Breoghania sp. L-A4: one gene and its partner. The protein of the gene in region 2 interacts with the protein of the main gene of each other region in a pairwise test. Links are inferred from orthologs where the notes say so. Each region holds a gene or a part of one and is shown on either strand. Other genes may lie near its edges.

Region 1 (3,410 bases), 1.2 Mb from region 2 along the record:
AGGTGCCGCCGCCCGAAGGCCATGTGCCCGAACTCGCGTAGTCCGCGATGTCTCCGGGCCGGCGTCCTCCCCGCCGGCCCGCACGCCCGTTCGTGCGGGCGGAGACCCCGTTCAACCTGATGAGCCCTGCCATGACCACCGCCCCGATCACCTATCATCCCGCGCCGTCCGCGCCCGCCTTCACCATGCCCAAGGGGGCGTGCGACACCCATTGCCACGTCTTCGGGCCGGCCGCCGTGTTTCCCTATGATCCGGCCAGCAAGCTGCATCCGGGCGACGCGCCGAAGGACAAGCTCTTCGCGCTGCACGACTCGCTTGGCATCGAGCGCTGCGTGATCGTGCATTCCGGCGTGCACGGGTTCGACACCCGCGCCACCGCCGACGCGCTGGCCGCAAGGCAGGGCACGTACCTCGGCGTCGCCCTGATGCCGCATGACGTGTCGGACGACGACATCGCGCGGCATCACGACATGGGCTTTCGCGGCATCCGCTTCAATTACATGGCGCACCTGACGCCCGGGGCGACGATGGAGCAGCTGTTGCGACTGTCCGAGCGGCTGGCGCGCTTCGACTGGCATCTGGCGATCCACATGGACAATGCGCTGATCGAGAGCATGGCGCCGGGGCTGGCGAAGGCGTCGACGCCGGTGATCATTGATCACATGGGCCGCATCGACGCCAGCCAGGGGCTCGATCAGGCGCCGTTTGGCGCGCTGCAGCGGCTGATGGAGAACGAACACATGTGGGTCAAGGTCTCGGGCTGCGAGCGCGCCTCAAGGCAGGATGCGCCTTATGCCGACGCGGTGCCCTTCGCCCGCACGCTGGTTGAAAAATTTCCCGACCGGGTGCTGTGGGGCACCGACTGGCCGCACCCGAATTTCCGGGCCGACCCGCCGGACGACGGCGTGCTCGTCGACCTGATCCCGCAGATGGCGCAGACGGCTGAGCTGCAGCGCAAGCTGCTGGTCGACAATCCGATGCGTTTGTATCGCTTCGAGAAGTGAGGAGCTGATCATGGCCGGACGGCTTGAAGGCAAGATCGCGATTGTCACGGGTGCCGGCTGCGTCGGTCCCGGGTGGGGCAACGGTCGCGCCGCCTGCGTGCGCTTCGCGCAAGAAGGCGCGAAGATCTTTGCCGTCGATCTCAATCCCGAGGCGCTCAAGGAGACCCTTGAGCGCACGCAAGCCGCGGGCGGTGAGATCGTCGGGCACATCTGCGACATCACCGATTCTGCCGCTGTCGCCGCCATGGCCGAGGCCTGTGTGGCCCGGTTCGGACGTATCGACGTGCTGGTCAACAATGTGGGCGGCTCGGCCAAGGGCGGGCCGGTGGAGATGTCCGAGGAGGTCTGGGACAGGCAGATCGATTTCAACCTCAAGAGCATCTATCTCACCTGCAAGGCGGTTCTGCCGGTGATGGAGCGCCAGGGTTCCGGCGCCATCGTCAACACGTCCTCGACCTCCGGCATGCGCTGGACGGGGGCGGCCCAGACGGCTTACGCGGCGACCAAGGCGGCGGTGATCCAGTTCTCCAAGGTGGTGGCGGTGGAATACGCCGCGCGCGGCATCCGCGTGAACACCGTGGTGCCGGGGCAGCTGCACACGCCGATGGTGGAGGCGCGGCTTGCGGGCCAGCGCGCCGGTGGCGACGTCGAGGCGCTGCTGAAGACCCGCGTCGCGCGCATTCCGCTCGGCTTCATGGGCGACGGGCGCGACACCGCCAACGCGGCGCTGTTTTTGGCGTCTGACGAGGCGCGCTTCATCACCGGCACCGAGATCGTCGTCGACGGCGGCATGACCGCGCGCTGCGACTGACCACGCGCGCCCGGTTCAGGCGCCGAAAACACCGTCCTCGGTAAGGATCACGTCCATCGCTATGTCATAGGGCTGCGGATAGATGGTCGGGATGCGCTGGGCCGTGTAGCCGACGCCGATGACGCGCGGCTTGCGCGGCATCGCCGCCAGGGTGCGGTCGAAGAACCCGCCGCCGTATCCCAGCCGAAAGCCGCGCGGATCAAAACCGACCAGCGGCGCGATGACGACGTCCGGCATCACCTGCTCGGCGTCTGCTGTGGGGATGGGAATGTTCCACACGCCCCGGTCGAGCGGATCTCCGGGGGTCCAGCGCCTGAAGATCAGCGGTGCCGCCGGCTCGATGACCACCGGCAGGGCGCAGCGCCCGCCGCGCGCGGCAATCCCGGCGGCCCAGTCGCGCAGGTCCGGCTCGCCGCGAAACGGCCAGTAGAGGCTGACCGTCAGACCGTCGGGGGTGCCGAGGAGGTGGTCGAGCGCTTCACCAATGCGCTCGGAATGGCCGCGCCGCTCGTCCGCCGGGATGGCCAGCCGGGCCGCGATCTGTCGTGCGCGTTCCGCCTTGCGCCAGCGCTTGAGATCCGCGTCGCCGCCCGCCGCCGCGTACTCCGGCTCCAGTTCATGCATGAAGCAGGGCGGCGAGGCGAAGAATTGGGGGTGTCGTCATTGTCGGACATGGAGAGGCTCGCGGCTGTCGGGCGTATCCCGCCCCTATAGCATATGCCGCCGCCGCTGACGATTTGGCCGCGCGCCAGCCCCCTGGTGTCCCGGCCGGGACACCAGGGGGCGTCGGATTCAGATCATCCCGGTCAGGACATCGGCGGGCCCTGGGGCTTGTTCTTGCGGTCCCACTCCTGTTCCTCGAGCTTCTTGACGTCGCCCGGCGGCGTCGCGCTGTTTGCCGGATCGAGCGGCTCGAGCGCGATCAGCACCGGATTGGGCGCGTGGCTGAGCGTGGCGCCGGAAATCGCATCCACGCCGACGCCGATCACGCCGCCGATTAGGATGTTGCCCGCAACGCCGGCCGCCCCGCCCGCCGACATGCCGGTGGAGACAAAGACGCTTTCGGGCTTGTAGCCAGGCTTGGAGGCGGTGACCGTGAACTCGGCCTTGCGCTTCGCCTGCAGATTGCACGGCATTCCCGTGCACGACAGGCCGATCGTCGTCTCGACCTTGGCGTCGGCCGGATCCACCACGACGCGGACCTCCTCGGTCGTGCCGCGCGTCACCGTCGCACAGCCGGACACAGCCAGGCCGAGCGCCACCAGCACATGGATATTTCGCATAAAACAATCCCCCAGCGGCGGCCTCACGACGTCAACGAGAGGCCCCGGTCCCCAAAATTCTCTTTCACTGAAAAAGCCACGCCGCCGATCAGCAACGCCGGGGTTCTATAGGGTGAATTGTTTGATTTAGCAAATGTCGCGGAAGTGGTTAGTTCGCCGCAATTGAAGTTGGGCTTGCCGGAATCCGAGAGCGCCAGTGGGGCCTGTGTCTATTGGGAAAGCCGGCGCTGGATTGCACCATATCTTCTGTCCTAGTCTCTATGGCACAGGGGTAAACAGCAGATGCGGTTGATAATTGCGCTTTTTGGTTTT
Region 2 (4,216 bases):
ATCACATAGTGATAGGTACCCTGGGGATATTCCGGCGTGACGCCGGTACGGCCGTTGCAGTCATCGAGATCGCCGCTGCCCTTGGCATAGGCAAAATCCTGCGTAAACGAGCCGTCGGGTCGTCCCCCCGGCCCGCCGCGGCGGGTGCCCCCTTCAACCGGTAACTGGAGCGCAGCTTGACCAGCTTGCCGCTGGGCCTGTCCGGATTGGCGTAGCCGTAGGGGCCGTAGATCGGAAATCCGTCCGCCGCATAGCCGACCAGAACGGGCGCGGAGGCGGAGGAATAATGCGCCAGCAGGCCGACCGGGATGCCGTGGTAGTGATAGGCGCCGTTGGGCTGCACATGGGCGTTGTTGCGGTCCAGCCCCAGATTGAGCGGCCCGCCGATCGCCTCGTAATTCCAGCCCGATCTTGGATCGTTGTTCCAGAATTCCGCCGTGCCGGGATCGAACAGCACGCCGTTCAGCGCCACGCCGAAGGGCTGCCGCACGAGCTGCGTCGTGCGCCCGCTCTTGCGCGGCCTGGCCGGCACCGTGAACTGATAGTTCTGCCGCCGGATGCTGTTGGGATTGTTGCGGTTGGGAAAGCGGCCTGTCTTGTGATCGGGCAGCCCATTCGCGGAAATCACCCGCGTGTTGCCGCGCACCGTGATTGTCGCCGCGGCCTCGGCATCGGGGACCAGCGCCTGGCCCAGCAACTCGAGCGCGCTTGGCGGATGAACGGGATGCTCGCCACCGAGTGAGGCGTCGTCGTCATGCGCCCAGGCGCCGCCGCTCAAAAGGACAATCGATGCGGTCGCGCAGATTTTCCGAAACATGGGTCCCTCCAGACGGGCTGTCCGTCATCCCCTGTCTCCTTGGTGCCAGTCCCTTGCTCCGAAATCAAATGACAATGCGTCCATGTTTCCGCGCGCGGCCGGGCACAAAAAAGCCGGCGCGACGGCCGGCTTTCTCACATCCATCGAGAGCGGCTGGGGTCAGCCGACGATCTCGGTCTCGGAGAACCAGTAGCCGATCTCGCGGGCCGCGGTTTCAACGGCGTCGGAGCCGTGCACCGAGTTCTCGCCGGGGAGGCAACGATTCTCGCGCACGTCTTGCGATTCGCGCCGGAATACGGTCGAATGGCGCGCCATCCGCCACGACGCGATCCTCACGCAGCTTATGGATCCTCATGCAGCCACGCATTGCCCTCTACACCTTCGGCCAGTTCCGCCTGCCCGCCGACGATCCGGCAAATGACGGTTTCCACGCGCGCAACGACGCGAACCTGGCCGCCGCTGAGGCCGCGGACGGATTCATGGCGCGGTCCGGCTACGCCGATGAGCCGGGTCCGGACGTCTGGGGCGAGCAGGTCTATCCGCGCTTTCATGTCGAGCGCGGCGACGGCTGGGCGCCGTCCACCCTGTCGCTGTGGCGCGACCTCGCCTCACCGATGGCCTTCGCCTATGCCGGCATTCACGCCGAGGCGATGCGCCATGGCCGCGACTGGTTCGACAAACCGGCCTGGCCGCCGCTGGTGCTGTGGTGGGTGGCGGGCGATCACACGCCGGAGTGGGCCGAAGCGGTCATCCGCCACGAGCACCTGCATGACCACGGGCCGAGCGTCCATGCCTTCACCTTCAAGGCACCTTTCGACGCGAACGGCCATCGTTGCCAGGTCGATCGCGAGGCGGTGAAACGGTTGATGCGCGCGAACGCCGACCGCCATGCCGCCGCGGGTCGAGCTTCGGCCGAAATCAGCGCATGAGAAAGCCGGCGCGACGGCCGGCTTTTTCACATCCATCGAAAGCGGCTGGGGTCAGCCGACGATCTCGGTCTCGGAGAACCAGTAGCCGATCTCGCGGGCCGCGGTTTCAACGGCGTCGGAGCCGTGCACCGAGTTCTCGCCGATCGACAGGGCGAAATCCTTGCGGATGGTGCCCTCATCGGCGTCGGCCGGGTTGGTGGCGCCCATGATCTCGCGGTTCTTGGCAACGGCGTTCTCGCCTTCGAGAACCTGAACGATGGTCGGGCCCGAGGACATGAATTCGGTCAGCTCGCCGAAGAACGGGCGCGCCTTGTGCTCGGCGTAGAAGCCTTCGGCCTCGCGCAGCGACATCCACACGCGCTTCTGCGCGACGACGGAGAGGCCTGCGGATTCCAGACGGTCGATGATCTTGCCGGTGATGTTGCGCTTGGTGGCGTCCGGCTTGATCATCGAGAAGGTGCGTTCGATGGCCATGGTTCTGGTCTTTCGTTCTGCGCAGTGGGCGTTCTGCGAATGGGGCGGTTGTGATGAAAATCGGCGCCCGATATCGAGCGCCGATGAAATTCCGGGCCGGTATACGCGCACGGCCAATTTCTCGCAAGGGGCAGGACGACAATCCCGCGCGCCCGGATCAGGACTTTGGCGAGATCAATCCAAGGCGCGGACAGTCGATGCCGGCGACAACGTGATTGTCGACCGTCTTGACCTGCGGGTTCGGGCCCCAGGGATCGGGGTCCTTTGCGAAAGACACGTAGTAGAGCAATTCGCCGCTCTTATCTCCAGCGATATTGCTCGCCGTGACGTGACCACACGAAATCAGATATCCATTTTTCGGGTGGACGACAGCTCTCGGCACCGCAAATACCGCGCTATCGGGAGCCTTGAGCTTTGTTTTTACCGCCTCTTGATAAACGGACATCTGCGCCTCGTTCAAGGCGACGTAGTCCGAGCTCTTGATGTCGTATGGCTCCGATTTGCAGCCAGCCAGAAGAAACGTCGCCAGAACAACAATCTTCACACTACGAATTTTCGACGCCATTTATTTAACCTTTACTACAATACGAAAATGAAATTCAGATCCAGATACCCATCTCTTGATGGGCACCACTCTGAATTGGATCGAATGCATTGATAAGCGAAATGCTCAGAACAGCCAACCGCAGCCCGGGATCGCCTTGTTCAAGCCGCCGCCGGCGTCTTGTGCCCCAGATGATTGTGCAGCTCAAGGCAACGGCCGAACCATTCCGTCACCGGATCGTCGTCTTCGAGCAACCGGAAGGAACTCACCACGCGCGGCCACTGCAGCGTGCCAAAGAGGATGTAGTCGGCGAACAGCGGCGCGTCGCCACCGAACCACGGCTGGTTCTTCAACATCTGGCGCACCGGCTGCAGCGCCTTGCGGAAGGTGTCCAGCCGCGCCTCGCGGCCCTCGTGCAGGGATTCCAGTGTGGTGCCGAAGCGTTTTTCGCGGCTCTCGCGGAAATACGCCTGGTCGTCCGGCCCCAGAATATCGTGAATGTCCTTCATCACCAGATTGCCGAGCGCGAAGTGCACCGTGGTGTTGACCCAGCTCTCGACGAATTTCGCGGCCGCCCGGCCACCCTCGCCGCCGAACAGCGACGGCCGGTCGGGATAGGTTTCCTCCAGATAGACCGCGATATCCCAGCTGTCGCTGATCGTGCGGTCCTCGTCCGAGATCACCGGCACGGTCGAGGACACGCCGCCGACCATCTCGCGGATCTTCGTGAACGGGGTCGCCCGCTCCTCGACGCCGAGATGCTTGTGCGCCAGGGCCATTTTCACGCGCCAGCAATAAGGGCTGAACCGCCGGGCCTCGTCGGCCCCGCACAAGTCGTAAAGTACAACGGGCATCTGGCGTCCTTTTGTGAATTTCCGCGCGCATGTCAGGCGTGCTGACGTATGATTTTGAGCGACCCTACTTGAGCTTTTCGCGGGAGAAAACATGAAAGCTTTTGTCACGATGATGGCTGGCTACAACGCCTGGGCCAACACCCGGCTTTATGCAGCCGTGGAGACATTGTCCGAAGCACAGTATTTTGAGGATCGCGGCGCCTTCTTCGGCTCGCTGCATGGCACGCTGAACCATATCTTGGTCGGCGACCACATATGGATGCACCGCTTCACCGGAGACGGCCCTCTTCCGGCGCAGCTCGACACCGTCCTGCACGACACATTGACGGCCCTGCGCGCCGCCCGCGAGGCCGAGGACGCGCGGATCATCGCCTACACCAACGGCCTCTCGGAGGCGGATCTGCGCCACACCTTCACCTACACGCCGGTCACCAGCCCCGAGCCCGTGACCCAGCCGCTGGCGCCCGCGCTGGCGCATCTGTTCAACCACCAAACCCATCACCGCGGCCAGGCGCACGGAATGCTCAGCCAACTCAGTGTCGACCCGCCGTCGCTGGACTTGATCCGGTATCAGCGCGAGAGGGGCGTGGGGATGGGG

Evidence for each region. Proteins that work in one complex are often made in the same cells at the same time.
Region 1: the proteins of ndk (region 2) and D1F64_RS06555 interact in binary tests that used the Escherichia coli proteins (3 or more experiments, as listed by UniProt). The link is inferred for Breoghania sp. L-A4 from one-to-one orthologs.

The regions. Positions count from the first base shown.
Region 1 is NZ_CP031841.1:1,403,389-1,406,798, forward strand. The notes cover bases 636-3,410. They hold D1F64_RS06555 (5-formyltetrahydrofolate cyclo-ligase), read right to left. Parts: upstream 2,440-3,410; coding sequence 1,831-2,439; downstream 636-1,830. Other genes in these bases: D1F64_RS06545 (amidohydrolase family protein), read left to right, coding at 636-1,004; D1F64_RS06550 (SDR family NAD(P)-dependent oxidoreductase), read left to right, coding at 1,015-1,815; D1F64_RS06560 (translation initiation factor 2), read right to left, coding at 2,622-3,098; D1F64_RS23160 (hypothetical protein), read left to right, coding at 3,381-3,410. In the rest of the region: D1F64_RS06540 (carboxymuconolactone decarboxylase family protein), read left to right, coding at 1-41; more of D1F64_RS06545, read left to right, coding at 132-635. UniProt on the Escherichia coli protein: Involved in the removal of 5-formyltetrahydrofolate.
Region 2 is NZ_CP031841.1:2,566,061-2,570,276, reverse strand. Bases 510-3,454 are described here. They hold ndk (nucleoside-diphosphate kinase), read right to left. Parts: upstream 2,221-3,454; coding sequence 1,798-2,220; downstream 510-1,797. Other genes in these bases: D1F64_RS11770 (glutathione S-transferase family protein), read right to left, coding at 2,926-3,454; D1F64_RS11775 (hypothetical protein), read right to left, coding at 2,378-2,785; D1F64_RS11785 (DUF3291 domain-containing protein), read left to right, coding at 1,171-1,746; D1F64_RS11795 (YHYH protein), read right to left, coding at 510-817. Also shown: more of D1F64_RS11795, read right to left, coding at 2-509; more of D1F64_RS11770, read right to left, coding at 3,455-3,618; D1F64_RS11765 (DinB family protein), read left to right, coding at 3,710-4,216. UniProt on the Escherichia coli protein: Major role in the synthesis of nucleoside triphosphates other than ATP. The ATP gamma phosphate is transferred to the NDP beta phosphate via a ping-pong mechanism, using a phosphorylated active-site intermediate.